Regions from separate parts of the Rhodococcus jostii RHA1 genome, predicted to be linked through region 2. Evidence: riboswitches for the same ligand, from Rfam matches in the RefSeq annotation. Region 2 holds a riboswitch; the other holds the start of a gene.
The links. A riboswitch is a leader RNA that binds a small molecule or an ion and turns the genes downstream of it on or off. The one in region 2 is predicted to bind cyclic di-AMP.
Positions count from the first base shown of each region.

Region 1: linked by a shared signal. The riboswitch ahead of RHA1_RS24255 (transglycosylase family protein) and the one ahead of RHA1_RS44465 (NlpC/P60 family protein) in region 2 are both predicted to bind cyclic di-AMP.

Region 1 is NC_008268.1:5,239,540-5,245,031, reverse strand. It holds gene RHA1_RS24280 (MFS transporter) at 1-1,343, shown strand, start outside; gene RHA1_RS24275 (DUF2771 domain-containing protein) at 1,350-1,835, shown strand; gene RHA1_RS24270 (cold-shock protein) at 1,896-2,306, opposite strand; gene RHA1_RS24265 (hypothetical protein) at 2,460-2,699, shown strand; gene RHA1_RS24260 (YccF domain-containing protein) at 2,730-3,107, shown strand; cyclic di-AMP (ydaO/yuaA leader) riboswitch at 3,342-3,555, shown strand; gene RHA1_RS24255 (transglycosylase family protein) at 3,564-4,145, shown strand; gene RHA1_RS24250 (hypothetical protein) at 4,212-4,400, opposite strand; gene RHA1_RS24245 (helicase-associated domain-containing protein) at 4,461-5,492, shown strand, end outside.
Region 2 is NC_008268.1:1,197,328-1,202,819, reverse strand. It holds gene trpD (anthranilate phosphoribosyltransferase) at 1-759, shown strand, start outside; gene RHA1_RS05440 (Lrp/AsnC family transcriptional regulator) at 769-1,044, opposite strand; gene RHA1_RS05435 (DEDD exonuclease domain-containing protein) at 1,041-2,807, opposite strand; cyclic di-AMP (ydaO/yuaA leader) riboswitch at 3,274-3,438, shown strand; gene RHA1_RS44465 (NlpC/P60 family protein) at 3,453-3,998, shown strand; gene RHA1_RS05425 (C40 family peptidase) at 4,378-5,430, shown strand; gene RHA1_RS05420 (hypothetical protein) at 5,480-5,492, shown strand, end outside.

The DNA.
Region 1 (5,492 bases), 4.0 Mb from region 2:
TCACCGCACTGACCTACGCGGTGATGGCCAACAACGCGACCGACGCGGCCATCGCCGTCGCCCTGGCGAACACCCTGTTCTTCTCGGCCGCGACGGGCGAGGACAAGACGAAGGTCGCGCTGTACCTCTTGATCACCATCGCCCCGTTCGCCGTCATCGCTCCGCTGATCGGTCCGATGCTCGACCGGCTTCAGCACGGCCGTCGCGTCGCACTGGCCACGTCGTTCGGTCTCCGGACGATCCTGGCGATCGTTCTCGTCTTCAACTTCGACAGCTGGGTGCTGTATCCGGCCGCGCTCGGAATGATGGTGCTCAGCAAGTCGTTCTCGGTGCTCAAGAGTGCGGTCACTCCACGTGTGCTGCCACCGGAGATCGACCTGGTGCGGGTCAACTCCCGGCTCACCGTGTTCGGACTTCTCGGCGGAACCATCGGCGCAGGCGCCCTCGCGGGTGGTCTCGCCATGGCCACCGGGTCCGTCGGCGCGCTGTGGCTGGCGGCGGTCATCACCGCCCTGGGCGCGTACCTCAGCATGCGGATCCCGTCGTGGGTCGAGGTCACCGAGGGCGAGGTACCCGCCACCCTCACGTACCACGGCGACGAGCACCCGACCGAGGCGCTGGGGCGCACCCGGGTGCTGCAGGCCGAAGCCGCGGCCACCGCGAAATCCGGTAGACGCCGGCAGCCGCTGGGCCGCGCGGTCATCACCGGGTTGTGGGGAAACAGCACCATCCGCGTGCTCACCGGGTTCCTCACGCTGTACATCGCGTTCGTCGCGAAGTCGAAGACCGACCACGAGCCGCTGGTGCAGGCCGCCATGCTCGGCCTGGTCGGCGCGGCCGCCGGTATCGGCAACTTCGCAGGCAACGCCGCGGGCGCCCGGATCAAACTCGGCCGCCCCGCCCTCATCGTGCTGCGCTGCACGGGTGCCGTGTGGATCATCGCCGTCCTCGCCGCGATCACCGACAATCTGCTGACCGCCGCCCTGGCCACCCTCGTCGCGTCGGCGGCCAGCGCCCTGGCCAAGGTGTCGCTGGACGCGTCGCTGCAGCACGACCTGCCCGAGGAATCGATCGCGTCCGGATTCGGTAGGTCGGAGACGGTCCTCCAGCTGAGCTGGGTGGTGGGCGGCGCGCTGGGCGTCCTCCTGCCCACCGAATACTGGATCGGGTTCTCCGTGGTCTCTGCCGTCATGACCATCGGGCTCGTCCAGACCGTCCTCACCTACCGCGGGAGCACCCTCCTGCCCGGGCTCGGCGGAAAACGTCCCGACCTGGCCGAACAAGAAGTGACCGAGCCCCACTCGACCCACCGGGCCGACCGATCGACAGGAAATGTGACGTAAGTGAGAATGCAGGCGCGAACCAAGAAGATCCTGGCACTGATTGCAGTGGGGCTGATGGTGGTCCTGGTGGCCTTCGTCGGAGTCCTGTACGCACTGGTCCGCAACTCCTCGCCCCGCCTGCCCGAGATCACGGCCTTCGCCCACAACCGGGCCGAGCAGATCCCCCCGCTGGCGTACTGCAACCTGTATCTCGAGGACTGCACAACCGGTGACCTCGCCGAGCTCGACGTGCCCCCCGGCTCCTCGCTGCAGCTGTCGCTGCCGCAGGAGATCGTCGACGCGCCGTGGCGCATGCTCGTCGTCTACCAGGACGCATCGGGACAGGTCGTCGTCCAGGAACAGGCCCACCGCGCCGGTGAGACCCGCGCCGTGACCGTGCCCTCCTCGGAAGACCTGCAGCTGGCAGGCGTCGAGATCCAGCTGCCGTCCGCCGTCATCGACGAGCAGGGGCTCACGAAGGCCCGGGCAGCCTGGTCGATCAAGACCGCCTAGCACGACACACGAAGAAGGCCCCTGCGCCGGAGCGCAGGGGCCTTTTCGTTGTCCGTCGAATCAGCTGTCGAGCTCGCGCGCGACGGCGCGGACCACCTCGGAGATGCGCTGGGCGGTCTTGCGGTCGGGGTACTTGCCCTTGCGCAGATCGGGCTGGACCTTCGCCTCGAGCAGCGTGATCATGTCCTCGACCATGCCGTGGAGTTCGTCCGGCGTGTGCTTCTTGGCGGACGGCTCCTTGCGCGCGGCGTTTTGACGCAGCGACGGCGCCGGGTCGAGCACCTTCAGGCTCAGAGCCTGGGGGCCGCGTCGACCGGCGGCCATGCCGAACTCGACGCGCTGGCCGGCCTTGAGGCCCTCGACGCCCTCGGGAAGAGCGGACGAACGCACGTAGACGTCCTCCCCCTCCTCCTGCGACAGAAAGCCGAAGCCCTTTTCGACGTCGTACCACTTCACCTTGCCGGTCGGCACCGCGTTCACCCGCTCATCACTTGGAGTGCAGTTGGTTGCACTTGGTATGCAAAACAGCGCGCCCCACCTCTGGTGCGGGACGCGCAGTGCCCACAGTCTACCTTGCAGAGACCCCCTCCGACATCCGGGTTTCCAGGCACTATCGTTGCTGGTGTGGCCCACGAACCGACTCCTCCGAGCACTCCTCACACACCCCGGAGGAGCGACGGACTCCTGCGCGTCGCACTCGCCCTCTTCGCGATCGGCTTCGTCGCGATCGTGGCGATCTTCCTGACCCCGGTGCTCTCCGATTCCGAACCGGGCCTCGTTCTCTATCTCATCGCCCTCGCGTGCCCGATCGGCTTCCTCCTCGGAATCGTCGCGGCGCTCAGACAGGGCAGACGCTCGCGCTGACACACCCGACCACCGACCGATGGGACGATCATGAGAATTCTGCTCAACATCATCTGGCTGATCTTCGGCGGTCTGTGGCTGGCGCTGGGGTACTTCGTCGCCGGAATCCTGTGCTGCATCCTGATCATCACGATCCCGTTCGGCATCGCGTCGTTCCGGGTCGGCGTCTACGCGCTGTGGCCGTTCGGGAAGACCGTCATCGACAAGCCGACGGCCGGTGTCGCCTCGCTGATCGGCAACGTCATCTGGTTCGTCATCGCCGGTCTGTGGCTCGCGATCGGGCACGTCGTGACGGCAATCGCCATGGCGATCACGATCATCGGGATTCCGCTCGCGGTCGCAAATCTCAAGATGATCCCCATCTCGCTCATGCCCCTCGGCAAGGACATCGTCGACGCTCCCCAGTGATGTGAGCTTCCTCACATAACGGCCCGGTAACGGAAGGGCAACGGCTCGGCGATACGCACGTCTCGTCGCCACTAGCTGGGAAGAGTCCCTGCGCGCCCAATGAGGCCCCGCAACAGGCGAAGACACTCCGCGTTATCAAATGGTGACACTGCGGCCTCGGCCCGTTACCGTCGTCACCGGCCGAGGAAACATCGGTCACATCCGGCCCGCCGCGCCAAACCTCGTCCCGCGGGTACCGGAGTCCCGACGAAGCATTCCAGGGACGAGGACGGGGGACCCAAAGTCCTCCAGGGAACGCAAGTTCTCAGACGGACACCGGCCCGAATGTGCTTCGCACACTCGGATCTTGGGGTGAAGCCAGACCCTCTCCAGCCAGGAGAGGCGAGGCCGGGCGACCTCTCAGCCCGAACCCGACAGCTGACCTCGCAGGCGCGTGTGGAGAGGATCTCGACCACTATGAGCGGACGCCATCGCAAGCCCACCAACACCGGCCGCACCGTCGCCAAGGTCGCCGTCACCGGCGCCATCATGGGCGTCGCCGGAGCAGCCTTCTCGGGCACCGCGAACGCGGCACCCGACTCCGACTGGGACCGCCTCGCGCAGTGCGAGTCCGGCGGAAACTGGGGAATCAACACCGGAAACGGCTTCCAGGGCGGACTCCAGTTCTCCCCGAGCACCTGGAACGCACACGGTGGAACCCAGTACGCGGCCACCGCCAACCAGGCCTCGCGTGAAGAGCAGATCGTCGTCGCCGAGAAGGTCCTCGACTCCCAGGGCTGGGGCGCATGGCCGTCCTGCTCCTCGAGCCTCGGCCTGAGCAGCGCACCCACCCAGCGCACCGCCCCCGCAACCGTGCCCGAGGCCCCCGCGGCGCCGGCACTCCCCGACCTCACGGGCGGCGTCCCCAGCACCAACGGCACGTCGCAGTACGCCGGTGCCGTCGACAACGCGATCGAGGCCGTCAAGGCTCAGGGCATCGCGATCGATCCCCAGATCCTGCAGCTCATCGACGCGAACAAGGGACTGCTCCCGCAGTAATCCCCCGCGACTCACAGAAGAGGGCCCTGCACCGATCCGGTGCAGGGCCCCTCTTGTGTCGTCGGGTCAGCGGTTGATCACGGTGTGCGGATGCGCGTACGGCAGCGAGTCCGCCGGCAGCGGGAACTCGGTGTCCTCGCCGAACGGGGACAATCCGCCCGCACGGCTCGACGACAGTTCGGTCACGGCGCTATCTCCATCGGCGGTTTCGGGCCACCCTGGATCCACGTACTGCTTCTTCGAATTGTTAGCCACGGTGCCATTTTGACAGGAGCATTCGGCGACGTACAGCCCAGGTCTCTAATCTGATAGTCGATGACCGACACCGACGACGCCACCGCGAGCACCAACGGCACCGCTGCCTCCCCGCGCGGAGCCGCGACCCTCGCGGACTGGCTGGCCGCGCGCAGCGACGCCGAACTGACGGATCTGCTCCGCAAGCGCCCCGACCTGGCGGTTCCACCGCCTGCCACGATCGTCGTCCTCGCCGGCCGCGCCGAACAGCGGGCATCGGTGGCCCGCGCGGCCGACAACCTGACGTCGCTGGACTTCGGCATCCTCGAACTCCTGGCGCTCGAACGGGCCGACGAGGTCGCCGTGCCGCGGGCCACGCTGCAGGACGCAGTGGGGTCGCGGGCGACGAAGAAGACCGTCGACGCCACGCTGGACGGCCTGCGGTCCGTGGGGATCGTCTGGGGGGACAAGACGTCGCTGCGCATCGTTCCCGCTGTCGTGGCCACCATCCCGTGGCGGGTCGGACGCAGCGCCGAACCCGACGAGACGCTGGACGAACCCGGCATCACGGCCGCGCTGGCCGGACTGCAGAGCGTCGAGCGGGACATCCTGGAGACCCTGTCGAAGTCGAGTTCGATCGGACGCACCCGGGACGCGGCCCCGGGAACACCCCCCGACCGTCCCGTGCAGCGACTCCTCGCCGCCGGGCTGCTGCGGTGGATCGACGACGAAACCGTCGAACTGCCCTATCAGGTGCGGCAGGTCCTGCGCGGGGAGGCCGTCTTCGACCCCACGTCGCTGGCCGCTCCCACCGTCACGGGCCGCAAGCACAAGCCGACCGACATCAACGCCGCCGCGGCAGGTGAGGCGCTGGAACTGGTTCGCCACTGCGAGGACGTCGTCAAGGCTCTCGGCGAGATCCCGGCGCCCGCCCTGCGGGCAGGTGGGCTCGGTGTCCGCGAACTGCGCCGGATCGCCAAGACGTCCGGCATCGACGAGAACCGGCTGAGCCTGCTCGTCGAACTGCTCTCCGCTGCGGGACTGATCGCGAGCGGCACCCCGGATCCGGCGCCGACGTCCGACAGCGGGGAGAACTACTGGGCCCCGACCACC
Region 2 (5,492 bases):
GCGTCACTCGTGGTCGCGGCGTCCGGCATTCGCGTCGTCAAGCACGGAAACCGGGCGGCGTCGTCCAAGAGCGGCGGGGCGGACGTTCTCGAGGCACTCGGGGTGAAGATCAATCTCGGCCCCGACGAGGTGGCCCGCTGCGTCCGGGAGGTCGGCATCGGTTTCTGCTTCGCGCCGGTGTTCCATCCCGCCCTGCGGTTCGCGGGCGCGCCGCGCAAGGAGATCGGCATCCCGACCGTCTTCAACGTGCTCGGACCGCTCACCAATCCGGCGCGTCCGCGGGCCGGCCTCATCGGCTGCGCGTTCCCGGGCCTGATCTCGGTGGTGGCCGGTGTGCTCGCGCAGCGCGGCAACTCGGCGCTCGTGGTGCGCGGTGACGACGGCCTGGACGAGTTGACGACGTCGACCACGTCGACCGTGCACATCGTGGCGGACGGGGCGGTGACCACCCGTCAGCTCGACCCCAGGGACATCGGGATCGCGCGGGTGTCGCTCGACGAACTGCGCGGCGGCGATGCCGAGGTGAACGCGGCGGTGGCGCGGCGACTTTTCGCCGGTGAGACCGGACCCGTACGCGACGCGGTCCTCCTCAACGCCGCGGCGGCGATCGCCGCGTTCCGGGGACTCGGCGGCCGCACGCTCGAAGACGCGCTGTCGGACGGACTCTCGACGGCGGCGCAGTCGATCGACAGCGGAGCGGCCGCGACGCTGCTCGCGCGGTGGGCCGAACTCACGTCGGGACTGGCCACCAGCAAATAGCCGGCGGAGCTACTCGCCGATCGAGAAGCCCGCTTCCACGTCGGCGCTGGAGTAGGACTGGAACGCGATGTGCGTCGCCGTCCGGGAGACGCCGTCCACCTTGTTGATTCCCTCGGTGACGACCTCCGCGATCTTCGCGTGGTCCCGGACCCGCACGATCGCGATCAGGTCGACGTCGCCTGCGCAGGAATAGACCTTGTCGACGCCCTCGATGTCGGCGACGGCCTGAGCGGTCTCCGGGATGCGGTGGGCTTCGGCGTGGATCAGGACGATGGCGTTGATCATGATCGCCAGCCTAAGCGGTGGTCGGCGGAACCCGGTGCGGGTGGTCGGCTCTCGGCGTCCCGTGTCGACGCGCTCCCCGCTCGCGCGAGTGCGCACCACTCGGACCAGGATCCGGCGCCCCGTGCGGGCTCGCACCAGCCCGCGGAGGCGCTGACGATGCGGGTGTCCTCCTGGTCGAGCCAGCGCGCCAGCAGTCCGGCCTCCTCGGGGGACGCGCCGCGGAGCGGAGTTGCGTCGGGAACGACGGTTTCGGCGGTGAGGACGAGCGCATCGACCACCGGCATCGGGTGGATTCCGCGCCGCGCGCAGCCCGCGGACGCGAGCCGCCCGGAACGGATCACCGCGAACTCCCAGCCGCCGGTCGCGGCCGGGCGAGCGGCCACGAGCTGATCGAGCGCGGTGAGGGCGGCCAGGCGCTGCATCCTCCGCAACGCGAGCACGACCTCGGCGGTGCGATCACGCAGGCGTGCGGCGTTCTCGAACAACTCGCCTGCGGCCAGCTCCTCCACCTGTGCGCGCATGCGGTGCAGCGGCGCGTCGTCCAGGCCGCGCAGGAACTGCCGGAAGAGTTCCGGTCCGGGACGGTAGGCGTCCTCCGTGGCGCGGTCGTGGACGGACGCCGGGCAGCCTGCGAGCTCGCGGGGTGGGCACTGCGGACCGTGCTCCCTTCCCTTCGGGATGCGGCTCGTGCAGGTGCGGAGAATGCAGTACTCGGCGAGGACGTCGGCGAGGTCGACGGCGGTCGAGCGCGACCGGAACGGACCGAGCGAGTCGGCGGTCGGGGTACGCACCACCGACAACCGGGGGAAGGCCTCCACGGTGAGCGTGATCCACCAGCCGCGTTTCGGGTACTTGGATCTCCGGTTGTACGGAGGCGTGTGCGCTGCCAGCAGCCGGAGCTCGCGCACACCGGCCTCGAGTGCGTGCGCGCACTCGACGTGGTCGATCCGGGTGGTCAGCGCCACCATCTCCTTCATCCGGCCGCGCGTCTCGGAGCCGGTGAAGTAGTTGCGCACCCGCCGGCGCAGATCGGTGGCTGTGCCGACGTACAGGACCTCGTCGGACGGTCCGCGGAAGAGGTAGACGCCGGGGGCATGGGGGAGATGGCCGGCGAGCGAGCGTTTCGCCCGCTGGTGCGAGGAGACGTCGGGAAGGTAGTCGACGAGCTCGGTGAGACTGTGCACTCCCTGATTGCCGACCCTCGCGATGAGGGCGTGCAGGACGTCGACGGTGGCACGGGCGTCGTCGAGTGCGCGGTGGGTCGGAGTGGTCCCGACGTCGAACAGCCGGGCCAGCGACGACAGCTTGACCGACGGCGCTTCGTCGCGGCTGAGGACGCGCCGGGCCAGTTTGACGGTGCAGAGCACGGTGAACTTGGGCCAGGGGGTGTCGGTCGCGGACGCGGCGGCCTTGAGGAAGCCTGTGTCGAACGGGGCGTTGTGCGCGACGAGCACCGCCCCGCGTGCGAACTCGAGGAACGCCGGCAGCACTCGCTCGATCCGCGGGGCGTCGATCACCATGGCGGTGGTGATGCCGGTGATCTCCACGATGTGCGGGGGAATGGACCGCCCCGGGTCGACGAGGGTGGCCATTTCGGCGATCACCTCGCCACCGCGGATCTTCACGGCGCCGATCTCGGTGATGGCGTCCTCGCCCGGCCGCGCTCCGGTGGTCTCGAGATCGACCACCACGAACGTGGTGTCCCGCAGTGGGGTGTCGAGCTCGTCGAATCTCAGCTGTTCGGGTACACCGGGGACGCTCACGGCTCAGAGCGTATGGACGGGCACCGACAGAACCGCCCGGCGAGCCCGAAGAGCCCGGAGAGACGAGGATCACACTGCCCGCCTCGGGCGACGGTCGCGGGCGGTGCGAGGGTCGGGCGCGCGACCGCGAAGGAGGGGTCCGGACGGGGCGGGGACCGGTGCCGGCAGGTCCGGCGCGTGCGGCGGGTGCGGTCCGCGGCACCCCGCTGAACAGCAGGAACACTGGTCGAGAAGACATCGGGGAGTCGTCAGGCTCCGCGAAAATGCCCACTCCCGCTATCGAAAAGGGATCGGAAACCAACCGCCTGTTATCCAGTCGTTACCGAATGTGGGTATCGCGCGCCCGCGAAGCCCAAATCGGCCCAAACGGACACTTTCCGCGTGTCCCGGTCGACATCGGGGTATTCCATTTCGTAACCTTCCTGAGACCTAGCGGAGTCTCGCAGCCCCAACACCGGGGCAGCATCGCTAGTCACCGCCTAATCGGTCTCTCGCGAGAGTGGCCGTACCGGGAACCCAAGTTTCTACTGGGGTGAATCCCGCCGGGACGTCCTCACGCACCGGTGGGTAGGGCTGATCTTCCCAGCCCGAACCCGTCAGCTAACTCGGTCGGCGGATGAATGGAAGAAACGGAGTACCCCTTTCGTGGCGTCACAAGTTTCCAAGCGGAATGTGCGACGGGCAGTCGTCGCCGGCGCGCTCGCAGTCGGAGCGCTCACCGCTACCGCGGCCCCCGCGGCCGCAGATCCCGTCACCATCCCCGGAGTCGGAACCTTCGAGATCCCGGGTGTCGTCATCCCGCAGATCCCCGGTGTCCCGAACCTGCCTGCGCCCCCGGCGCCGGCCAGCACCGCAGGTGACAAGGCCGTTCAGGCCGCACAGACCAAGCTCGGCTCGCCGTACGTCTACGGCGCCGCCGGCCCCAACTCGTTCGACTGCTCCGGTCTGGTGCAGTGGGCGTTCAAGCAGGCCGGACTGAACCTGCCGCGCACCAGCTACGCGCAGGCGGCGGCAGGCACTCCCGTGTCGCAGTCCGATCTCCGCCCCGGCGACGTGGTCTCCTTCTACGGCGGATCGCACTCGGGCATCTACGCCGGCAACGGCAACGTGATCCACGCCTCCACCGAGGGGCAGCCCGTCAAGCTGGCGCCCATCGCGTCCATGCCTTTCGACGGCGCACGCCGCTACTGATCCACACGCGACGCGAGGCATCCACCGAGTCGAGCGCGGGGATGCACGGGGTAGCTTCGTAGGATCTCGCACGACCACCGAGGGTGGTTCGAATCACGATTCGAACCCACCCTCGATGTCGTTGCGCCCCAGGCAGACAGCGTGTCGTTCACCCGTCGGGTGGTCCCCGCCACCCCGTTCGTGACACAGGTGGACACAAACGTATGCCATTCCGTAACCTATCCGAGACCTTGCGAAGTCTTGTCGCGCCAACCGGGCGGCAACGCGGGTCACCACCTCTTCGGCACTCCACGGTCGCATCGGCCGAGGAAATCCCTGAGCCGCGCATCGGACACCCGACCCGGCTGGTGGAGAGCGACGATCGGAGAACTGCATTTCCGTGGCCTCACACAAGATGAAGCGCTCCCTGGGCAGCGTGCTGACCGCCGGCGTGCTGTCGGTGGCGCTCGTGTCGCTGCCCGCGATCCAGGCGGGTGCAGACCCGGTCACCACCAACCCGACCGACGCGCTGACAAAGCTCGGTGACCTGTCCCGGCAGTCCGAGCAGACGTCGGAGGCACTCCACAACGCGCAGATCGATCTCGAGGCCAAGCAGTCGGCGCAACGCGACGCCGACGCCGAGCTCGCGGCGGACCAGGGTGTGCTCGACGCCGCCAACGCGCGCGTCGCCGTCTTCCAGCCCGTCGTGAACAAGCTCGCCACCGCCAACTACCAGGGCGCACGGACCAATCGCCTCTTCGCCGTAATGGTGAGCGATTCGCCGCAGCAGCTCCTGGACCAGATGTCCGCTCTGGACGCCATCTCCAACGACACCCGCAATCAGGTCGCGCAGTTCCAGTCCGCCACATCGGAAGCCACGAAGGCCGCCGAGGCGTCGAAGAAGTCCGCGGATGCCGCACGCTCCGCGACCGAGCAAGCGAAAGCGGTGAGCGACGATCTACAACGCAAGCAGAGCGACCTGCAGGCGCAGATCGCCGACGTGATCAAGGCATTCGGAGATCTCACCGGCGCCGAACGCGACCAGCTGGCGGGGACGCCGTTCCCGCCCGGCTTCGACCCGAACACGATCCTCGCGCATCTCACCCCTGGCTCGGGCACGAGCGCGCTGCAGGCAGGCATGACCCGTATCGGCGACCCCTACGTGTGGGGCGCCACCGGTCCGGACGAATTCGACTGCTCGGGACTCGTCGTGTGGGCGTACAAGCAGATCGGCAAGACGCTGCCCAGGTCCAGTCAGGCGCAGGCCAGCGGCGGCACCCCGGTGTCCCGCGACGCCCTGCAGCCCGGCGACGTCGTCCTCTTCTACAACGACGCGTCCCACGTCGGCCTCTATGCCGGCAACGGCAACATTCTCCACGCCTCGACGTTCGGTGTTCCGGTGAAGATCGAGTCGATGGCGAAGTTCCCCTTCTACGGGGCGCGCCGCTACTGACGGCGACCGTCCGACAGCGGCGGCCGGGTGTGCTCATACACTCACCGGCGTGCCCGCTTCAG